Regions from separate parts of the Neorhizobium sp. P1_A6 genome, predicted to be linked through region 3. Evidence: predicted binding sites of a transcription regulator. Region 3 holds the regulator's gene; each other region holds the start of a gene.
The links. The regulator HrcA, encoded in region 3, represses chaperone genes, less so after heat shock. The targets are predictions, from matches to a motif close to GTTAGCACTCNCNNNNNGNGAGTGCTAAC.

Region 1 (5,545 bases), on a different contig from region 3:
AAGACAAGAAGCTGATGGCGCTCGACATGGGTGCCCTGATCGCTGGCGCAAAATACCGCGGCGAGTTCGAGGAGAGGCTGAAGAGCGTCTTGAACGAGGTGCAGTCGGAAAACGGCGAGATCATCCTGTTCATCGACGAGATGCACACGCTGGTGGGTGCAGGCAAGTCCGACGGCGCGATGGATGCCTCCAACCTCCTGAAGCCGGCGCTTGCCCGCGGCGAACTGCATTGCGTCGGCGCCACCACGCTCGACGAATACCGCAAGCATGTAGAAAAGGACCCGGCGCTTGCCCGTCGTTTCCAGCCGGTCATGGTCGAGGAGCCGACGGTCGAGGACACGATCTCGATCCTGCGCGGCCTGAAGGAAAAATACGAACAGCACCACAAGGTCCGCATTTCGGATTCGGCCCTGGTTGCGGCTGCGACGCTTTCCAACCGCTACATCACCGACCGGTTCCTGCCCGACAAGGCGATCGACCTGATGGACGAAGCCGCATCGCGGCTGCGCATGCAGGTGGATTCCAAGCCCGAGGAACTCGACGAACTCGACCGCCGCATCATGCAGCTGAAGATCGAGCGCGAAGCCCTGAAGAAGGAAACCGATAGCGCCTCGGCCGATCGGCTGCAGCGTCTCGAAGGCGAAGTGACCTCGCTCGAAGAACAGGCGGATGCGCTGACGGCCCGCTGGCAGGCGGAAAAGCAGAAGCTCGGCCTTGCCGCGGACCTGAAGCGGCAGCTCGACGAAGCCCGCAACGAACTGGCGACTGCCCAGCGCAAGGGCGAGTTCCAGCGTGCCGGCGAACTGACCTATGGCGTGATCCCGGAACTGGAAAAGCGCCTCGTGGACGCCGAAGCCCAGGATACCTCGACCAATGCCATGGTGCAGGAAGTCGTGAACCCGGATGCGATCGCCCATGTGGTGTCGCGCTGGACCGGCATTCCGGTCGACAAGATGCTGGAAGGCGAGCGCGACAAGCTGCTGCGCATGGAAGACGAGCTGGCGAAATCCGTCATCGGCCAGGGTGATGCGGTCCAGGCTGTCTCGCGTGCGGTTCGCCGTTCGCGCGCCGGCCTGCAGGATCCGAACCGGCCGATCGGCTCGTTCATCTTCCTTGGCCCGACCGGTGTCGGCAAGACGGAGCTGACGAAGTCGCTGGCCCGCTTCCTGTTCGACGACGAGTCGGCGATGGTTCGTCTCGACATGTCGGAATACATGGAGAAGCATTCGGTCGCGCGGCTGATCGGTGCACCTCCGGGTTATGTCGGTTACGAGGAAGGCGGCGCGCTGACCGAGGCGGTGCGGCGCAAACCCTACCAGATCGTGCTGTTCGACGAGATCGAGAAGGCGCATCCGGACGTGTTCAACGTTCTCCTGCAGGTGCTCGACGACGGTCGCCTGACGGACGGGCAGGGCCGCACGGTCGACTTCAAGAACACGATGATCATCATGACCTCCAATCTCGGAGCGGAATACCTGACCGCCCTTCGCGAGGGCGAGGATTCCGAAAGCGTGCGCGAGCAGGTGATGGACGTCGTGAAAGCCTCGTTCCGGCCCGAGTTTTTGAACCGCGTCGACGAGATCATCCTGTTCCATCGCCTGAAGCGCAACGAGATGGGCGCGATCGTCGATATCCAGATGAAGCGGCTGCTGTCGCTTCTGGCGGAGCGCAAGATCAGCATCGATCTCGGTTCGGACGCCCGCGAATGGCTGGCCGACAAGGGCTACGATCCGGTCTACGGCGCGCGTCCGCTGAAGCGGGTGATCCAGAAGTTCATGCAGGATCCGCTCGCCGAACAGATCCTCGGCGGCCAGATCCCGGATGGATCGGCCGTTGCTGTGAGTGCCGGTTCCGACCGATTGCTCTTCCGCGTCAAGCGGGCGGTCAGCGAAGCCGCATAACCTGCAAAATGGCGGCTCCGCAGCCCAGCGTGAGCCGTCGAACAGCTCAGTCAAAAAATGGCCGCACCGGAAACAGTGCGGCCATTTTCATTGGGGTGTGTTCTGGGGCGGCGGGGCCAGGTTTGTTTCGCGAAGTGAGGTCGCGGACCCTCAAACAGAAAGGGCCCCGGTCAAACCGGAGCCCTAAATCGTTTTCAAACTAGGCTGCTTCTTGCCGCCTGTTCAGCGCGCTTGACGCGCTGAGCCACGTGAGGTGACGGGCGGCTTCCGCGATAGGCTTGCGCCTATCACATCATGTCCATGCCGCCCATTCCGCCCATGCCGCCAGGCATGCCGCCGCCAGCCGATTCCTTCTTCGGAAGTTCGGCAATCATGGCTTCGGTGGTGATCAGCAGCGAAGCAACCGAAGCTGCATTCTGCAGAGCCGTGCGAACGACCTTGAGCGGGTCGACGATGCCCATGGTGATCATGTCGCCATATTCAGACGTCTGGGCGTTGTAGCCGTAGTTGTCTTCGTTCTTTTCGAGGATCTTGCCGACCACGATCGAAGCTTCGTCACCAGCGTTTTCAGCGATCTGGCGAACCAGCGACTGAAGAGCGCGGCGAACGATGTTGATGCCGGCTTCCTGGTCGTCGTTTGCACCCTTTGCGGTGATCTTGACGGAGGAACGCAGCAGGGCAACGCCGCCGCCCGGTACGATGCCTTCCTGAACAGCAGCGCGCGTCGCGTTGAGGGCGTCGTCGATGCGGTCCTTCTTTTCCTTGACTTCGACTTCCGTCGAGCCGCCGACGCGGATCACGGCAACACCGCCAGCCAGCTTGGCCAGACGTTCCTGCAGCTTTTCGCGGTCGTAGTCCGAAGTGGTTTCTTCGATCTGAGCCTTGATCTGACCAACGCGGCCTTCGATGTCGGCCTTGGAGCCGGCGCCGTCGACGATCGTGGTGTTTTCCTTGGAGATCGAGACCTTCTTGGTGCGGCCGAGCATGTCGAGCGTGACATTTTCGAGCTTGATGCCGAGGTCTTCGGAGATGACAGTGCCGCCCGTCAGGATGGCGATGTCTTCGAGCATGGCCTTGCGGCGGTCGCCGAAGCCCGGAGCCTTGACGGCAGCGATCTTGAGGCCGCCACGCAGCTTGTTGACGACGAGCGTTGCAAGAGCTTCGCCTTCGACGTCTTCAGCGATGATCAGGAGCGGCTTGCCGGTCTGAACGACGGCTTCGAGAACCGGGAGCATAGCCTGCAGGTTCGAGAGCTTCTTCTCGTGGAGGAGAATGAAAGCGTCGTCGAGGTCGGCGACCATCTTTTCCGGGTTGGTGACGAAGTAGGGGCTGAGGTAGCCGCGGTCGAACTGCATGCCTTCGACGACTTCGAGTTCGGTTTCGGCGGTCTTGGCTTCTTCGACGGTGATGACGCCTTCGTTGCCGACCTTCTGCATGGCTTCAGCAATGTCGAGACCGACCTGCTTGTCGCCGTTTGCCGAGATCGTGCCGACCTGTGCGACTTCTTCCGAGGTCGAGATCTTCTTGGCCTTGGCCTGGAGATCCTTGACGACGTCTGCCACTGCGAGGTCGATGCCGCGCTTCAGGTCCATCGGGTTCATGCCGGCTGCAACGGCCTTGTTGCCTTCGCGAACGATCGCCTGGGCAAGAACGGTAGCAGTCGTGGTGCCGTCGCCGGCGATGTCGTTGGTCTTCGAAGCGACTTCGCGGACCATCTGGGCGCCCATGTTCTCGAACTTGTCGTCAAGTTCGATTTCCTTGGCGACCGATACGCCGTCCTTGGTGATGCGCGGAGCGCCGAAGGACTTGTCGATGATGACGTTGCGGCCCTTCGGGCCGAGCGTTACCTTGACTGCGTCAGCGAGAATGTCGACGCCGCGCAGCATCTTTTCGCGCGCGGTGCGGCCGAACTTGATTTCTTTGGCTGCCATTTTGATAACTCCTGAAAAGGGGTGTCAGCGATTTAGAATGAAGAGTAACCGGCCGGAAATCAGCCGATGATGCCCATGATGTCGGATTCCTTCATGATCAGAAGGTCTTCGCCATCGAGCTTGACTTCGGTGCCCGACCACTTGCCGAACAGGACGCGATCGCCAGCCTTGACGTCGAGAGCAGTGATGTTGCCCTTGTCGTCGCGGGTGCCGGTGCCGACGGCGACGATTTCGCCTTCCTGCGGCTTTTCCTTGGCGGTATCAGGAATGATGATGCCGCCCTTGGTCTTGGCTTCGGATTCGACGCGACGAACAACGACGCGGTCATGAAGGGGGCGGAAATTGGTGCTTGCCATTGTCTAATCCCTCGATCAAATGACATGGACGGGTGAAACCCGTATCTCGGTGCTGTTAGCACTCCCGGTTGGAGAGTGCCAGCCGCGTCGAAATAGGGCTGGCTGGCGGATGAGTCAAGAACGGCCGTAAAATTTTCGAGACGGCTCGGAACTTCATACGAAATACGCTTAACGATACGGATGCTGGCTGAACGCCTGTTGTCTCGCGGAATTGCCGGCTGTCTGCGGCCACATCGGGGTCTCTCGTTTCGGCCACCCCTTCGGGCAGGTCGGCATGTTGCACGGGACTTTGGTGGAAGAATGGCGCCGACGCGGCGGCGATCCGGGCACCGGTGCGAAGAGTTATCCCTGCCGACGTCGGCGATCTCGTCGCGGTTTTTCTCCCGATTATCTCTTGTAATCCTCAACCGGGTTTGTCATGTGACCCGGGACTTGCGAGATGGGAATATTACATGGCAAAGCGCATCGGCAATCTGAGCGAAGTGATCGGCGACTACGACGTTGTCCTCTCGGACGTCTGGGGTGTGGTTCACAACGGTGTCGAGGCTTTCCAGCATTCCTGCAAGGCGCTCGCTGCGGCCCGCGAAGCCGGCGCCACCGTCGTGCTGATCACCAATTCGCCGCGCACGGCTCCCGGCGTCATCGAGCAGATGCGCACGCTCGGCGTGCCTGACGGCACCTATGACCGGATCGTCACGTCGGGCGACGTCACCCAGCACCTGATCGTCGATGGCCCGAAAAAGGTTTTTCTGATCGGTCCCGAACGCGACCTCAACCTGTTTGACGGGCTCGGCGTCGAGGTGGTCTCCGCCGACGAAGCCGAATGCATCGTCTGCACCGGTTTCTTCGACGACGAGAAGGAAGTACCGGAAGACTATACCGACATGTTGATGGCGTTTGCCAAGCGCGACGTGCCTTTCATCTGCGCCAACCCGGATCTCGTCGTCGAGCGCGGCCATAAGATCATCCCCTGCGCCGGCGCGGTCGCGGCCTACTACGAAGAGTTCGGCGGCAAGACCCGCGTCGCCGGCAAGCCGCACCGCCCGATCTACGAGGCGACGATCGAAGCCGCCCGCGAAGTGCGCGGCGATTTCCCGATGAACCGGGTGCTGGCGATCGGCGACGGCATGCCGACCGACGTGCGCGGCGCGCTCGCATACGGCCTCGACCTGCTTTATATCAGCGGGGGCATCCATGTCGCGGAATATACCGTCAACGGCCAGACCGACGAAGCGATCCTCAACGCCTGGCTGAAGCGGGAAAATGCCGCGCCGAAATACTGGATGCCGCGCCTCGCATAGCCCCCTGGGCCTGAATTGGGCCTGAACCGGAATCCGCGCATGACTGTCTTCCACCG
Region 2 (5,545 bases), on a different contig from region 3:
CCGCGCCGCAACGTGCCGCCATACGTGCCGATCTTTTCCCAGGGCTTCACCACCATGGGGGTTTGCGGCAGCCGTTCGGCCAGCGGCGGAAGCTTTCCGTCCTTCACCAGGGCTGCCAGTTGCGGTGCTTCCTTGGCCCCGGCAGCGCTCGCGCTGCCGCCCGCCATGGACAGGGCCACTGCCCCGCTGACACCCGCCAGGAATGTCCGGCGGGTTACGCCGGAAGACATGATTTCATCGTCGCGCATAGATCTCCTCCCAATTCAGACCGTGCCGACCTGGTTGGCGATCTGGCCGGGTTCCCAGCCAACAGACCGCCATGGACCTCCATCCCATCGGCAAACGGGACCATAACCGGTTTTCAGATGATTACAAGTATTGACAGATTTTGACAGGCTCAATAGTCCTACCTCCCAAAAGCATGCCGAACGGGAGGAGACGCATGACTTACAATCCTCAAGACGTGGCCAATCCTCAAGACGTGGCGGAGGAAGCCTTCGTCGATCAAAGGCTCACGGCGGGCCGCAGGATTTCTGGTCTCTATTCTCCGGAAAAGGAAGCGCAGCCCGAGTTCCCCGAATGGGGACGTGAAAAGGGACGTTGATGAACCAGGCCGGCGTGATAGCGGCAGCCAAGGCCGAGCCTCGCTTCAGCGACATCATCTACGAGAGGATCGTGGAAATGATTGCTGATGGCCGCTTTCCAGTCAATGAAAGGCTTCCGTCGGAGCCCAATCTCTCCGTGATGTTCGGCGCGTCACGGCCGGTCGTGCGCGAGGCCCTGGAGCGTCTTCGTGCCGACCAGTTGATCGTCTCGCGCAAAGGCTCCGGTTCCTACGTGCGGCAGCGGCCGGACTCTTCAGTCCTCAACCAGGTCCCGGTCGGTTCACTGGCCGACGTGCAGCGGTTTTTTGAGTTCCGGGCAGGCCTCGAGGCGGAAGCCGCGGCACTCGCGGCGCGCAACTGGCAGGTTAATGACAAGGTCCGCATCATGGCGGCGCTCGCGGCACTCGAGCACTGTCTGGAGGTCGGAGAACTGGGTGCCGAGGAGGATCAAAGGCTGCATGATGCCATCGCCATGGCGACCGGCAACCAGTTCCACACGATCGTCCGGGAGTGGTTCAAGCCGCATTTTTCGATCGGCATGTCGGTGACGCGTAGCCTCAGCCTCAAGCGGACGCCGCTGCATGTCCGCCATGTGCAGGACGAACATGCGGCAATCGTGGAAGCCATCCTCGCCCGTCGGGAAACGGATGCGCACAACGCCATGAAAACGCATATCCTGAATGCGCGCGCCCGCATGTTCCAAGGCGTCGAGGCTCAATCTATCGACGCCTGATGGCGGCCGCAGGGAGACGCATTGTGAAACGGATCGCAATAACCGGCGGGGCGGGCCGCATTGCCACGCAGCTCAGGGATTTTCTGCGCCCTGTCGTGCAGCATATCAGGCTGATCGATGTCAGACCGGCGAAAGAGCTTGCATCGAGTGAAAGTTTTTTCGAAGGCAATCTCGCGGATGCAGATGCGATGCGCGCCGCCCTCGACGGGATGGACGGTGTCATCCATCTTGGCGGTCTGCCTAACGAGGCAGGCATCGACGACATGTTGCAGACAAATATCCTCGGTACCTACAATCTCTACGATGCAGCGCGCGCAACCGGCGTGAACCGCGTTGTTTTTGCCTCCAGCAATCACGCGACTGGCTTTTATCCGCGGTCCGAAACGATTACCCCGTTCGATGTTCCCCGCCCCGACACGCGTTACGGCCTGTCAAAATGCTGGGGCGAGATGGTCGCGGGTTTTTATTACGACAAGGCCGGCATCTCGACACTGTCGATCCGCATCGGCAACGCTGCCGCCTATCCGAACAGCGAACGCACGGCTGCCATCTGGATCAGCCCTCGCGACCTCTACCAGCTCGTCTGGATCGGCCTTACCCACCCGGAAATCGCTGCCGCTGTCGTCTACGGCGTTTCGCGCAACGATTCCGGCTGGTGGCGCGACGAAACTGCCGAGCGCCTCGGTTATCGCCCGCAGGACCATAGTCGCGATCACCTGCGTATCGAGCAGATAGCCGAAAGTGCAGTAGCCGCATTCTTTCAGGGCGGCAGCTTCTGCGAAACCGAACACGACGGACAAGTCAGGCAGCGCGACAGAAACGGCCTGATCGTTCCTGGAAAGGCTGGGGCATGAGCAAACCGGACATCATCACCCCGAAGGTGCGACGGGTCATCGACTTTCCGCTGAAGGTCGGCGAATCGCCCACTTGGGACGACCGCACCGGAGATCTCTGGCTGGTCGACATCCTGGCGCCGGCAGCGATCTGCCTGCACGCCAACGGACAGGTCGACCGGTACGACATGCCGCACAAGATCGGCTGCCTGGCGCTCTGCGAAAGCGGCGATATCGCCGTAGCGCTCGAAAACGGCGTTCACCTCCTGAACCCGAAAACCGGGACGATGAAGCTGCTCTGCAATCCCGACGGCGGGCGCCCCGACAGCCGGCTCAATGACGGCAAGGTCGGCCCCGACGGCTGCTTCTGGGTCGGCACCCGTGACGAGGCTATCCCGCAGACCGGCAATGCCCGCCTCTATCGCGTCATGCCCGACGGCTCCTTCACCACGATCATCGATGGCGGGCTGCTGACCTCCAATGGCCTTGCTTGGAGCCCGGACGGCCGAACCATGTATCACTCGGACAGCAGCGGCCTTTTTGCCCAGGTCTTCGATTTCGATCCGCAGAAGGGCGTCACCGGTCCCCCTCGCCGGCTGCACGATTTCGCCCCGGAAGAAGGCCGGCCGGATGGCGCCGCCATGGATGCGAATGGTTTCTACTGGATCGCCGGCATCCTCTCGGGCGGCGTCAACCGGCTGTCGCCGGAGGGCGAGGTCGTCGAGATCTACAAAATGCCGGCGAAATCACCGACCATGCCCTGTTTCGGCGGGCCGGATCTCGCAACGATCTACGTCACCACCCTCTCCACCGACAACAACGGCACGTTCGAACCCGGAACGCTCTTCGCCTTCGAAGCCGGCGTGCGCGGCACACCCGTCCACCGTTTCAGGATTTGAACCCGTCGCCGATCGCGGCACGCTCAATGGACGGCCATGCTTAACATTCTATAGGGGTGTTGGGCATTGAACTGCGAAATCATCGCCTTTGCCTGCTTGAGCACGCGCTCTGCGCCCTCAGGATCATCACGCGCGAGCTCATCGGCATTCGTCCGGATTGCCTCTGCCATATTGTTTGACAGCATCGCGAAATGCCTGTTGCCCTCGGCCCAGGCCTCCCGCGCCGTTCCTTGGAGAGCCTGCGCAAGGTTGATGGAAATCTCCTCGCGCTCCTCGACGTCGAGATCACGGATCGTTTCTTGTTGTGCTTCCATTTTGCCACCCACTCAAAAGCCAATGTGACGGTGACGAGCTCATGAGAGCCTCGGCTGGCGATGAGTTAGGAAGCGAAAAATCTCTGTTCAAGTGCTGTCGTTAGTGCAGCTTGAACTCGCCGTCCACACGGCGCCATTCGTGCGGGCCGATCAGGCGCTGGTGGGTGTAACGCACGGAGTGAAGCGGGCCGTCAAGGTTGACCTGCCAGAAATCAAGAAACCTGTGCATCTCAGGGAAATCAGGTACCAGATCGTAGTCCTGCCAAACATATGTCTGCAGGACGGATTCGAAATCGGGGATATGGTAGAGGATGTGAGCAGTGGTAAGGCCGTAGCCGTGGAGCTGACGTTCCATATCTGATGAAAATCGCATGCTTCGTCTCCGTTTCATACCAGTCTGAAGCGGGCGCTTTTTTTGCGGCCCATCAACATTTTCAAAACGCCAAGCCCACGTTTGTTGTTCCTTTCCATCGTCTTAGCAGCCATCTCCAAAGAGTGCTGATTTTTTCGCGGGCTCTCTTGAAATCCCGAAATCCGCAAACCAGATCATTTCGCGCAAAACGCTCGCGCGAGGTTTTGCACCCGCCCGGACTGGTCATCCGGTCCGGCCAGGGGAACAACGTCATCATTGTTTGTCCATTGGAGGAAAACATGTCGTTCCGACCGCTTCACGATCGCATTCTCGTCCGCCGGGTCGAATCCGAGGAAAAGACCAAGGGTGGCATCATCATTCCCGACACTGCCAAGGAAAAGCCCCAGGAAGGCGAGGTCATCGCCGTCGGCCCTGGCGCGCGCAACGACGCCGGCCAGGTCCAGGCCCTCGATGTCAAGGTTGGCGACCGCATCCTGTTTGGCAAGTGGTCCGGCACCGAGATCAAGATCAACGGCGAGGACCTGCTGATCATGAAGGAAAGCGACGTCATGGGCATCATCGAGGCCCAGACCGAGCAGAAGAAAGCCGCCTGAGAACACCGTCCATCAATCAAGCAAGCTGCCTAATCGAGGAGTGAAAAATGGCTGCGAAAGAAGTCAAGTTCAACACCGATGCCCGTGAACGCATGCTGCGTGGGGTCGATATCCTGGCCAATGCCGTGAAGGTGACGCTTGGGCCCAAGGGCCGCAACGTCGTCATCGACAAGTCCTTCGGAGCGCCCCGCATCACCAAGGACGGCGTGTCGGTCGCCAAGGAGATCGAACTGGACGACAAGTTCGAGAACATGGGCGCCCAAATGCTGCGCGAGGTGGCATCGAAGACCAACGATCTGGCCGGCGACGGCACGACGACCGCGACCGTTCTTGCCCAGGCTATCGTCAAGGAAGGTGCAAAGGCGGTCGCCTCCGGCATGAATCCGATGGACCTGAAGCGCGGCATCGATCTTGCCGTCGATGCGGTCGTCAAGGAACTGAAGGCCAATGCACGCAAGATCTCCAACAATTCCGAGATCGCGCAGGTTGGCACCATCTCGGCCAATGGCGATGCCGAAATCGGCCGGTATCTCGCCGAAGCCATGGAAAAAGTCGGCAACGAAGGCGTTATCACGGTTGAAGAAGCCAAGACTGCCGAAATCGAACTCGAAGTCGTCGAAGGCATGCAGTTCGACCGCGGTTATCTCAGCCCCTATTTCGTCACCAACCAGGACAAGATGCGGGTGGAACTCGAGGATCCCTATATCCTGATCCACGAGAAGAAGCTCTCCAACCTGCAATCCATGCTGTCGGTGCTGGAAGCCGTGGTTCAGTCCGGCAAGCCGCTGCTGATCATCGCTGAAGACGTCGAAGGCGAAGCGCTTGCCACCCTCGTCGTCAACAAGCTGCGTGGCGGCCTCAAGATCGCAGCCGTCAAGGCTCCGGGCTTCGGTGATCGCCGCAAGGCAATGCTCGAAGACATCGCCATCCTGACGGGCGGCACCGTCATCTCCGAAGACCTCGGCATCAAACTGGAGAACGTCACGCTGAACATGCTTGGACGGGCGAAGAAAGTGTCGATCGAGAAGGAGAATACCACCATCATCGACGGTGCCGGCTCCAAGGCAGAGATCGACGGTCGCACGACCCAGATCCGCGCCCAGATCGAGGAAACCACGTCCGACTACGACCGCGAAAAGCTGCAGGAACGTCTGGCCAAGCTGGCCGGCGGCGTTGCCGTGATCCGCGTCGGCGG
Region 3 (5,545 bases):
CCCCGGCCCACAACGGAAGAACACATGTCTGGTACCAGCGCGCAGCACCTTCTCAAGGCCGAGAATGCCGCCGTAGAACGCTTCGGCGGCATCGAGATCGTCGGCGTAGAGCGCGGTTTCGAGAATGCCTTCAATCAAACCGCACCTCTTTCAGGTTCAGGCAATCGCCTGCTTCTGCATCGCCACCAGTTCCTGGGTGCCGTCCTGAGCGAGCGCCAGCAGCTTCAGGAACTCCTCCTGGCTGAAGGGCTTGCCTTCCGCCGTACCCTGCACCTCGACGATGCCGCCGGAACCGGTCATGACGAAATTGGCGTCCGTCTCGGCAGCCGAATCCTCGATATAGTCGAGGTCGATTACCGGCTGGCCGGCAAAGATGCCGCATGAGATCGCCGCGACATGGTCCTTCAGCACCTTGTCGACCTTGGTCATCGAGCGGGCTTCCATCCACTTCAGGCAGTCGTAGAGCGCAATCCAGCCACCGGTGATCGAGGCGGTGCGGGTGCCGCCATCCGCCTGGATGACGTCGCAGTCGATGGTGATCTGCTTTTCGCCGAGTGCTTCGAGATCGATGACGGCGCGCAAGGACCGACCGATCAGGCGCTGGATTTCCTGGGTGCGGCCGCCCTGCTTGCCGCTAGCGGCTTCGCGCTTCATGCGGTCGCCGGTGGCGCGCGGCAGCATGCCGTATTCGGCCGTCACCCAGCCTTTGCCGCTGTTGCGCAGCCACGGCGGCGTCTTTTCTTCAAGACTCGCGGTGCAGAGCACATGCGTGTCGCCGAACTTCACGAGGCAGGAACCTTCCGCGTGCTTGGAGAAATTGCGCTCGAACGAGACCTTGCGCATCTGGTTCAACTGTCTGCCTGAAGGCCGCATGCTTCACTCCCTGGATTTCTGTTTCCGCCTTCTACGGCCCCGGCCGAGCTTTTGCAAAGAAAAAGCCCTGATGAGTGTGCAAGCGAATGATCGTGGCTGGCGCAATTTTCCCTTTGGAGAAGGCGCGTCGAATGACTATATTTTGTCGAATGATCAACGGAACGGTGACGGTCTAGATGGGATTTTCGGCATCGACGGGTAGGGACAGCGGCTCTGTGCTCGATGACCGTTCGCGCGAAATTTTCCGCCGCATCGTGGAAAGCTACCTGGAAAACGGTGAGCCGCTAGGCTCCCGCAATCTTTCGCGGCTGCTGCCCATCTCTTTGTCGCCGGCTTCGGTGCGCAATGTGATGAGCGATCTCGAGGAGCTCGGCCTCATCTATTCCCCGCATATCAGCGCCGGTCGCCTGCCGACCCAGTCGGGGCTCCGGTTTTTCGTTGACGCCTTCATGCAGGTCGGGGACCTGTCGGCCGAGGAACGTGCCAATATCGATCGGCAGATCCGCCCGGCCGACCGAGATCAGCCGATGGAAAGCCTGATGGCGGAGGCTAGCCGCATGTTGTCGGGGGTCTCGCGCGGCGCCGGCATCGTCATCACCACCAAGAGCGATCCGGTTCTCAAGCATGTCGAGTTTATCCGCCTGGAGCCGACCAAGGCGCTCGCCGTGCTGGTCGGCGATCACAACCAGGTCGAAAACCGCATCATCGAATTGCCCGCCGGCGTGACCTCGTCGCAGCTGACCGAGGCGGCGAATTTCCTCAATGCCCACCTGAGCGGCCAGACGCTGCCGGAACTGCGTGGCCAGCTGAAGACCCTCAAGGACCAGGTCCAGGGCGAGCTTTATGCGCTCTCGCAGGAACTGGTCGAGCGCGGTCTGGCGGTCTGGTCCGGCGACAGCGAGGAAGGAAAGCCGACCCAGCTGATCGTCCGCGGCCGGGCCAATCTGCTCGAAGGCCTGGCGGATGTTGCCGATCTCGATCGTTTGCGGCTGCTTTTCGACGATCTCGAAAAGAAGGACAGTCTGATCGAGATTCTTGATCTCGCCGAAAAGGGGCCGGGCGTCCGGATCTTCATCGGCTCGGAAAACAAGCTGTTTTCGCTTTCCGGCTCGTCGCTCATCGTGGCGCCTTATCGCGACGGCGAGGACCGCATCGTCGGTGCCGTCGGTGTCATCGGGCCGACGCGGCTCAATTATTCCCGCATCGTGCCGATGGTGGATTACACCGCGCAGCTGCTTGCCAGGCTGTCGCGCTGAATTTTGCGGCCGGACCGGCCCAAGTTTCCCAGCAAGCCTTGATTTTTCCACCTTAAACCTCGATATCGGGCACAAATCCAAGCCCGTAAATCGAAGTCAAGAATAACCGGAGACCGTCATGACCGACGAAACCAACAAGAACGGACCTGACGCAACTGCCGCGGAGAACGCCGCGGAAGCCGTAGCATCTGCTCTTGAGGACGCGGCCAACCAGAAGAATGCCGAGGCGCCTGCCGCCGAACCTGATCCGCTGGAATTGCTGAAGGCCGAAAACAACGAGTTGCGCGACCGCTTCCTGCGGCTTGCCGCTGAGATGGATAACTTGCGCCGCCGCACCGAACGCGAAATCAAGGACGCTAAGTCCTATGCGGCGGCCGGCTTTGCACGCGACATGCTCGCCGTTTCGGACAACCTGCGCCGGGCGCTGGACGCCGTGCCGACCGAAATGCGCGCCACGGCAGATGCCTCGCTGACCACGCTCCTGGAGGGCGTCGAGATGACTGAACGCTCGATGCTGTCCGCTCTGGAGCGCCACGGCGTGAAGAAGATCGATCCTGAAGGCCAGAAGTTCGACCCGAACTTCCACCAGGCTATGTTCGAAATCCCGAACCCTGCTGTCCCGAACAATACCGTCGTCCAGGTCGTCCAGGCCGGTTTCACGATCGGTGAACGCGTGCTGCGGCCCGCTATGGTCGGTGTCGCAAAAGGTGGACCGAAGGCGGAAGCCTCTGCAGAAGCCGCTGGTGAGAAAAGCGCCTGAAGTCTTTGAGGAGCAGGCGATAAGCCTGCTTCTCATTTCAGCCCGGACACTCCCGTTGGTGTTTGCTCGTCGGACTGGCGATTGTTCCTGATCCGTTGAGTTTCCACGCATAATCCCCGCGAAATGCGGCTCAAAAACAAAACCGCCCGGCGCTTTGTCAGCAGCCGAGCGGTTCGTTTCGTCCCCACGAATGTATATGCCGTCAGGCGGCGTGGTTGGCCTGTTCCTCATTGAGGAATGCATAGATCGCCGAAGCGGAATCGGTTTTGCGCAGCTTGGCGACGAGATCCTGGTCGCGCAGGACGCGGGCGATGCGCGACAGGGCCTTCAGGTGATCGGCGCCGGCGCCTTCGGGTGCCAGCAGCAGGAACACCAGATCGACCGGCTCGTCGTCGAGCGCTTCGAAATCGACCGGCGCTTCAAGACGCGCGAAAATACCCTTGATCGACGAGATGCTGTTGAGCTTGCCGTGCGGGATGGCGATGCCGTGGCCGACGCCGGTGGAACCGAGCCGCTCGCGCTGCAGGATGATGTCGAAGATTTCTCGTTCGCTCACGCCCGTCAACTTGGAAGCCTTGGCCGCCAGCTCCTGCAATAGCTGCTTTTTGGAGTTTACCTTTAGGGCAGGAATAATCGCATCTTGCTGCAGCAAATCTGCCAATGCCATTCTCTTCATCCTTCGTGCCGCAAGAGCTTGTGCCCTAGGCGAAGGGGAGCGCCGTCTCCGACGCTCTCCCCAAGTTGTTAGTTCTTGATATTGGTGGAATCGATCCAGCCAATATTGCCGTCATTGCGGCGGTACACAATGTTCAGATGTTCCTTGCCGGGGCTACGGAACAGAAGAACAGGCTCGTCTGTCATATCAAGTGCCATGACGGCGCTTGCGACCGTCATCGTCTTCAACTGCTTCGAACTTTCCGCGACGATGGTCGGCGCGAAATCCTCGGGCACTTCCTCCCCTTCATCCGGTACGCTGTCCATAACAGTGTAGGCAACTTCCGCATAACCATTCACATGGTTGCCGGCATGATGATCCTTGAGCCGCCGCTTGTAGCGGCGCAGACGTTTTTCGATCCGCTGTGCTGCGGCATCGAAACTGATCTGCGGATCATTCGCCTCGCCAGCCGCATGCAGGACGATCCCGGTATCGAGATGCACCTTGCAGTCGGCAGAAAAGCGCGAACCAGCCTTTTCCACGATGACTTGGCCTGAGTAGCCTCCGTCGAAGTATTTTGTAACCGCTTCTCCGATTTGGTCCTCGATCCTTTGACGGAACGAATCGCCAATTTCCATATGCTTACCGGATACACGCACACTCATGGAGTTCTTCCTTCTTGTCGTGACTTGCGTGTTCCAGTCTACGCCAAGCCGTCCCCGCATCCAAGCCGTTCACATGCGACTGGGCCAAATTGCTGCAATCGATGCCTGTCTGGATAATGGGATACGTTTTCGTGCCATGCCCCGTGCAGTTGCGGCGGGCTTCTAGCGCCCGATGTTTTAAATGTCAACGGCAGCGGACCTCGGGACTTCTACGTAGGCCTGTGGAAACCCGGGTGTTTCGCCGGTATCTCAGAACGCCGCGACCCCCGCGATCGCACGCTTTTCGCGGCGGCGCTGGACGGACGAAGGAATGTTCATCGCCTCGCGGTATTTCGCGACGGTCCGGCGCGCGAGCTCGACCCCGCCGCGTTTCAGGCTGACGACGATATCGTCGTCGGAGAGCACCGTCTCAGGCGTTTCCTGGGCGATCAGCAGGCGAATCCGATGGCGCACGGCCTCCGCCGAATGGCTGTCGCCGCCCTCTTCGACCGAGCCGATCGACACCGTGAAGAAATATTTGAGCTCGAACAGCCCCCGCGGCGTCAGCATGTATTTGTTGGAGGTTACGCGGCTGACCGTCGATTCATGCATCTTGATCGCTTCGGCGACGGTCTTGAGGTTGAGCGGGCGCAGGTGATCGACGCCGTGCATCAGGAAGGCATCCTGTTGCCGGACGATTTCGGCGGCCACTTTCATGATCGTCTTGGCCCGCTGGTCGAGGCTGCGCGTCAGCCAATTGGCGTTCTGCATGCATTCGGAGAGAAAGTTGTGGTCGTCCCCGTTTTTCGGGCAGTGCTTGGACACCGTCTGGAAATAGCTGTGGTTTACCAGGACACGTGGGAGGGTGTCCGGATTGAGCTCGACCATCCAGCTGCCGTCGGGCGCTGCACGCACGACGATATCCGGCGAAATCGTCTCAGACATGCCGCGCTCGAAGCCGGCGCCGGGCTTCGGGTTGAGGCAGCGGATTTCTGCCAGCATGTCGATGAGGTCTTCGTCGCCGACGCCGCAGATCTTTCGAAGCGAGGCGAAGTCGCGTTTGCCCAGCAGATCCAGATGTCTGATCAGCGCATCCATGGCCGGGTCGAGCCGGTCTTTTTCCCGAAGCTGGATTGCCAGACATTCGCTGAGCGATCGCGCGAAGACGCCCGGCGGATCGAGCGTCTGCAGCGAGCGGAGGATGGCTTCTACATTCTCGGCGCTTTTGCCGAGGCGGGCGGCAATCTCCTCGATGTCGCCGAGCATATAACCGGCCTCGTCCAACTGATCGACGAGATGCTGGGCAATCAGGCGGTCGGCCGCATCGACGATCAGGAAGGGGATCTGCTGGTTCAGG
Region 4 (5,545 bases), on a different contig from region 3:
GAGCAGGTCTTGCTTGCGATCGGCTCAGGATCGCTGATCGGTTTCACCCTCGGCTTGATCGGCGGAGGCGGCTCGATCCTCGCGACGCCGCTGCTGATCTATGTCGTTGGCGTCAAAGACGTGCATACTGCGATCGGCACCGGCGCGCTCGCCGTCTCCGTCAATGCCTATCTCAATCTCGTGGGCCATGCGGTTCGCGGCCATGTCTGGTGGCGATGCGCCTTGATCTTCACCATCGCCGGGTCGCTCGGCGCCTATTTCGGCTCCAGTCTCGGCAAGGTCGTCGAGGGTCAGGACCTTCTCTTCATGTTCGGACTGCTGATGATGTTCGTCAGCTTCGTCATGAGCAAGACACGCAGCCAGATCGGCATTACGCCGCAATCCCTGACGGTCCGCACCCATGGAAAGACCAGCCTGGTTGCCTTGCTGACCGGCCTCTGTTCCGGTTTCTTCGGCATCGGCGGTGGCTTCCTGATCGTGCCGGGACTGCTGTTCTCTACCGGCATGCCGCTGATCAACGCGGTCGGTTCGTCTCTCCTCGCCGTCGGCACGTTCGGCCTCACGACAGCGGCCAACTACGCCTTGTCCGGGCTGGTGGACTGGCAGGTCGCGGGATATTTCATTGCTGGCGGCGTTGGTGGCGGGACGCTCGGCACCATAACCGCTACGCGGCTCTCTACGCATCGTAATACGCTGGCGCAGCTCTTCCGATGGATCATCTTTTCCGTCAGCCTCTATGTGCTGTGGCGAAGCTACGCTGCACTGCCTTGGACAAGATGATCGCAAAACCTCAGGTAGCGGGGAATTGTGGAAGCGAGACGTAGCCAGCATATGACAAAAGGGCCCCGATCGATCGGAGCCCTTCACCGCAAACGGTTTATTCGAGTTCCCGATTGGGAACCGTTTACATCATGCCGCCCATGCCGCCCATGTCAGGCATGCCGCCGCCGGCAGCATCCTTCTTCGGCAGATCGGCGATCATGGCTTCCGTCGTCACCAGCAGACCGGCAACCGAAGCCGCGTTCTGCAGAGCCGTGCGAACCACCTTGACCGGATCGACGATGCCCATGGCGATCATATCGCCAAATTCGCCGGTCTGGGCGTTGTAGCCGTAGTTGTCGGTGTTGCTTTCCAGGATCTTGCCAACCACGATCGAACCTTCGTCACCGGCATTCTCGGCAATCTGACGAACCAGAGACTGCAGAGCCTTGCGGATGATGCTGATCCCGGCATTCTGATCCTCATTCTCGCCCTTGATGTTCAGAAGGATGGAGGCGCGAAGAAGGGCTGTCCCCCCGCCAGGCACGATACCTTCTTCGACCGCTGCACGCGTCGCGTTGAGGGCGTCGTCGATACGGTCCTTCTTCTCCTTGACTTCGACTTCCGTCGAGCCGCCGACGCGGATCACGGCAACGCCGCCGGCCAGCTTGGCCAGACGCTCCTGCAGCTTTTCGCGGTCGTAGTCCGAAGTGGTTTCCTCGATCTGAGCCTTGATCTGGCCGATGCGTCCGTCAATATCCGCCTTGGTCCCCGCACCATCGACGACGGTAGTATTCTCCTTGGTGATCGAGACCTTCTTGGCGCGGCCGAGCATCTCGAGCGTCACGTTTTCAAGCTTGATGCCGAGGTCTTCGGAGATGACGGTGCCGCCCGTCAGGATCGCCAGATCCTCCAGCATGGCCTTGCGGCGGTCGCCGAAACCCGGAGCCTTGACGGCAGCGATCTTGAGACCGCCACGCAGCTTGTTGACGACGAGCGTTGCAAGAGCCTCGCCTTCGACGTCCTCGGAAATGATCAGCAGCGGCTTGCCGCTCTGGACGACGGCTTCCAGGATAGGAAGCATGGCCTGCAGGTTGGAGAGCTTCTTTTCGTGCAGCAGCACATAGGCATCTTCCAGCTCAGCCACCATCTTTTCGGCGTTGGTGACGAAATAGGGCGACAGGTAACCGCGGTCGAACTGCATGCCTTCGACGACTTCGAGCTCGGTTTCGGCGGTCTTGGCTTCTTCAACCGTGATGACGCCTTCGTTGCCGACCTTCTGCATCGCGTCGGCGATATACTGGCCGATTTCCTTCTCGCCATTGGCCGAGATGGTGCCGACCTGGGCAATCTCTTCCGAGGTATTGATCTTCTTTGCCTTGGCAAGCAGGTCCTTGACGACGGCGGTGACAGCAAGATCGATGCCGCGCTTGAGATCCATCGGATTCATGCCGGCTGCAACAGCCTTGCCGCCTTCGCGAACGATCGCCTGGGCGAGAACGGTTGCAGTCGTGGTGCCGTCGCCGGCGACGTCGTTGGTCTTCGAAGCGACTTCGCGGACCATCTGGGCGCCCATGTTTTCGAACTTGTCGTCAAGTTCGATTTCCTTGGCGACGGCAACGCCGTCCTTGGTGATGCGCGGTGCGCCGTAGGATTTGTCGATCACCACGTTGCGGCCCTTCGGACCGAGCGTGACCTTGACTGCATCGGCAAGAATGTCGACGCCGCGCAGCAGCTTTTCGCGTGCATCACGGCCGAATTTGATCTGTTTGGCAGACATGGCAATAACTCCCGGGCCATTGGCCCCATAGTCGTCATCAAAAGGAAATAAAGAAGCGCCCGAAAATCAGGCGATGACGCCCATGACGTCTGCTTCCTTCATGATCAACAGGTCTTCGCCGTTGAACTTGATCTCGGTGCCGGACCATTTGCCGAACAGGATGCGGTCGCCAGCCTTGACGTCGAGGGGAACGATCTTGCCGCTCTCGTCACGTGCTCCGGTGCCGACGGCGACGATCTCGCCTTCCTGCGGCTTTTCCTTGGCGGTATCGGGAATGATGATCCCGCCCTTGGTCTTGGCTTCAGCCTCGATACGGCGCACGACGACGCGGTCGTGCAACGGCCGAAAAATGGTATTATTCATTTGGGTTCCTTGGCGAGAGCGCAGCCCAATGGCGGGTTCCCGATCGGATATCCTTAGCACTCTTATGCTGAGAGTGCTAGAGCGATTCGTGCCTTAGTTGTGATCCGCCATCCGTGGCACCTCCCTTTGTCGGAGGTACACGCCGCTGCCACCGAGACTACCGCAGATCCCTTGCCACGCCCCTAGCAGAAGCCGTTGAGCTTGAGGATCTTATGGGCGTCAATCGACGCCCGAAGCTCGTCCTCAGAGTTGCGCTCTCCATGGTTTGCGTCCGGATGGTGCATCTTGAGCCTCTGCTTGTAGCGGCTTCTGATCTCCTCCGGTGTTGCATCCGGCGAAAGATCGAGGGTCTCGAAAGCCTTGGCCTCCAATACCTTGAGCTTGCGTCGCTGAAGATCCACTTGTGCCGCCTGGCGTTCTGCAGCGCTTTTACGTGCGTTCGTTGCCTTTGCAGAACCGGAGCGAGCCGTCGAGGGGAGCGGCATTTCCGACGCGCGATTGATACCAGTACCCCAAGTCGGGCGGCTGCCGTTTGCTGCTTCCGTCTGATAGCGCCTAATTAAAGGGTCAGACAGATTTGGCGCAAAGTTATAACCTTTGCCGTATTCCCTTACATGCTCGGGGCAGAACAGCAGATACAGCCCTTCAGCATCTCGCCCGACGGGAGCGCGATGGGTGCCATTCTTTTCGCATCCGTCCCATTGGCATTTCGCACGACTTGGTTCGTGGTCCGGGGCCGGTTTTTTGCGGGTCGACCGCAGGCCAACAAATATCTTTGAATCAGACGTCATCGCGCCTTATACGACCGGCCAATCCTCTCGGCAACGAATATGGATCGCCCAACCACATAGATTTTCGAACTGGGGGGATCGCCGGATGTCGTCGAAGCGACTGAAAGCAGGGATTTGGGCCGTTTCAGCCGCATGATGTTCTCCGACACGATCCTGCGGATTGCGGATTAGCGAAAACGGGCGGCGGACAGCGCGGATAGATCGATGGCACATTGGCGCCCAGCGATCAGGCCTGCAACAAGCGCGCCGCTGACCGGTCCGGCTGCAAGGCCGACGTGACCGTGGCCAAACGCGTGAACGATGTCTTCGGAAGACTTCGAAAAACCGATCACCGGAAGGCCGTCCGCAGTCGAGGGCCGATGCCCCATCCACCGATCGATAGTCTTTCCTTCGGCTAGACCCGACAGTGCCGGATAGGTTCCTCTGGCGTGTTTCAGCAGGATTTCGGCGCGGGTCCAGTCCGGTCTTTCCTCAACGCTTGCCAGCTCGACCTGTCCGGCAATACGAAGTCCGGCAAGGCTCGGATTGTTGCCCATCTTGCCGTCGCTCGGCATGATCGGCATCTCCCCCTTCGCCAGATGATAGGGAATGACTACGTGGTAGCCGCGCTCGCTCTGCATCGGGATTGTGTCACCGGCCAGCCCTGCTAGATTTTTCGAATGTATCCCGGCAGCGATGACGGCCTTGTCGCACGTCACGGTGCCCGCCTCTGTCCGGATACCGGAAAGCCGGTTGCCGGTAAAATCGAAACCGGTCGCCCTAGCATTGATGCGGTGGGCGCCAAGATCCACCGCATGATCGACCATTGCTGCGACATAACCTCCCGGATCCACGCAATGACCACCATCCTCAACGAAGGCAGCAAAGGAGTAACGGGATGAAAGATTCGGCTCGAATTCATGCAATTCTGCCGAAGATAGTTCTCGATAGGAAACGCCGTTGTCGCGTCGCAGGCGCCACGCAAAAGTCTCTGCCTCGAAAGCCGCGCGATCCTGATACACGTAGAGCAGGCCCCTGCGCCGGATGAGATCCGACCGTCCGATTTTCTCGGCCAGCGCCGCATGCCGTGATGGGGCATCGTGCAGGAGGCTCGCCAGAATTCTCGCGGTCCGTTCGACCTTGGCTTCCGTCGAACCGGCCAGCACGAAGCGCAGCAGCCAGGGCGCGAGGCGCACCAGATGCCGCCAGCGGATGGTCAGCGGTCCGGAAGGGTCTGCAAGATAACCGGGCACCTTCCTCCAGAGGCCGGGCATCGACATCGGGATGATCGAGGCGGGACTCAGCCAGCCGCTGTTGCCATAACTCGCGGCGTGGCGACCGCCGGGCTGTTCCGGCTCGACGATGGTGACCTGGTGCCCGTCTTTCAACAGCTCGAGTGCCGTCGCGGCGCCGACGATACCCGCTCCAATGACCACTACATGCATGGTGTTTCACTCTGCGTGTCCAGAATAAGCCGGTTCATTCCTGAAATGCCTCTTCGCGGACGGCCTTGATCTTCGGCAGTGCGACCGCGAGGATGGCGAGCACAGCAAGGACAAGCAGACCCGCCGAAATCGGACGATCGACAAAAATGCCCGGATTACCGCGGGCAAGGAACATCGCTCTACGGAAATTTTCCTCCATCATCGGCCCGAGAATGAGGCCCATCACCAGTGGTGCCGGATCGCAATCAAGCTTGGCGAAGATGTAGCCGGCGACGCCGAAGGCTCCAAGCAGCCAAAGATCGAAGACCGAGTTGCTGAGCGAGAATGCGCCAATCGAGCAGAACACCACGATAGCCGGAAAGAGATAGTGGAAAGGCATCGTCAGCAAGCGGGTCCAGATGCCGATCAGTGGCAGGTTCAAGACCAGC

Region 1: a site for HrcA is predicted at 4,243-4,271, ahead of groES (co-chaperone GroES). Genes of this name have one in related genera too.
Region 2: a site for HrcA is predicted at 3,859-3,887, ahead of groES (co-chaperone GroES). Genes of this name have one in related genera too.
Region 4: a site for HrcA is predicted at 2,955-2,983, ahead of groES (co-chaperone GroES). Genes of this name have one in related genera too.

What each region holds. Positions count from the first base shown of each region.
Region 1 covers NZ_JBFTZM010000008.1:211,086-216,630, forward strand. The annotation lists gene clpB (ATP-dependent chaperone ClpB) at 1-1,901, shown strand, start outside; gene groL (chaperonin GroEL) at 2,189-3,832, opposite strand; gene groES (co-chaperone GroES) at 3,892-4,188, opposite strand; gene AC1D3C_RS18025 (TIGR01459 family HAD-type hydrolase) at 4,641-5,489, shown strand; gene AC1D3C_RS18030 (bifunctional riboflavin kinase/FAD synthetase) at 5,529-5,545, shown strand, end outside.
Region 2 covers NZ_JBFTZM010000002.1:249,323-254,867, reverse strand. The annotation lists gene AC1D3C_RS05340 (ABC transporter substrate-binding protein) at 1-248, opposite strand, end outside; gene AC1D3C_RS05335 (hypothetical protein) at 443-604, shown strand; gene AC1D3C_RS05330 (FadR/GntR family transcriptional regulator) at 604-1,338, shown strand; gene AC1D3C_RS05325 (NAD-dependent epimerase/dehydratase family protein) at 1,362-2,192, shown strand; gene AC1D3C_RS05320 (SMP-30/gluconolactonase/LRE family protein) at 2,189-3,070, shown strand; gene AC1D3C_RS05315 (hypothetical protein) at 3,094-3,384, opposite strand; gene AC1D3C_RS05310 (usg protein) at 3,485-3,757, opposite strand; gene groES (co-chaperone GroES) at 4,036-4,350, shown strand; gene groL (chaperonin GroEL) at 4,398-5,545, shown strand, end outside.
Region 3 covers NZ_JBFTZM010000009.1:84,334-89,878, forward strand. The annotation lists gene AC1D3C_RS18765 (VOC family protein) at 1-138, opposite strand, end outside; gene rph (ribonuclease PH) at 157-873, opposite strand; gene hrcA (heat-inducible transcriptional repressor HrcA) at 1,050-2,129, shown strand; gene grpE (nucleotide exchange factor GrpE) at 2,248-2,889, shown strand; gene ptsN (PTS IIA-like nitrogen regulatory protein PtsN) at 3,092-3,556, opposite strand; gene hpf (ribosome hibernation-promoting factor, HPF/YfiA family) at 3,634-4,209, opposite strand; gene rpoN (RNA polymerase factor sigma-54) at 4,459-5,545, opposite strand, start outside.
Region 4 covers NZ_JBFTZM010000002.1:47,361-52,905, reverse strand. The annotation lists gene AC1D3C_RS04340 (sulfite exporter TauE/SafE family protein) at 1-780, shown strand, start outside; gene groL (chaperonin GroEL) at 905-2,539, opposite strand; gene groES (co-chaperone GroES) at 2,606-2,902, opposite strand; gene AC1D3C_RS04325 (J domain-containing protein) at 3,085-3,693, opposite strand; gene AC1D3C_RS04320 (NAD(P)/FAD-dependent oxidoreductase) at 3,861-5,117, opposite strand; gene AC1D3C_RS04315 (tripartite tricarboxylate transporter permease) at 5,152-5,545, opposite strand, start outside.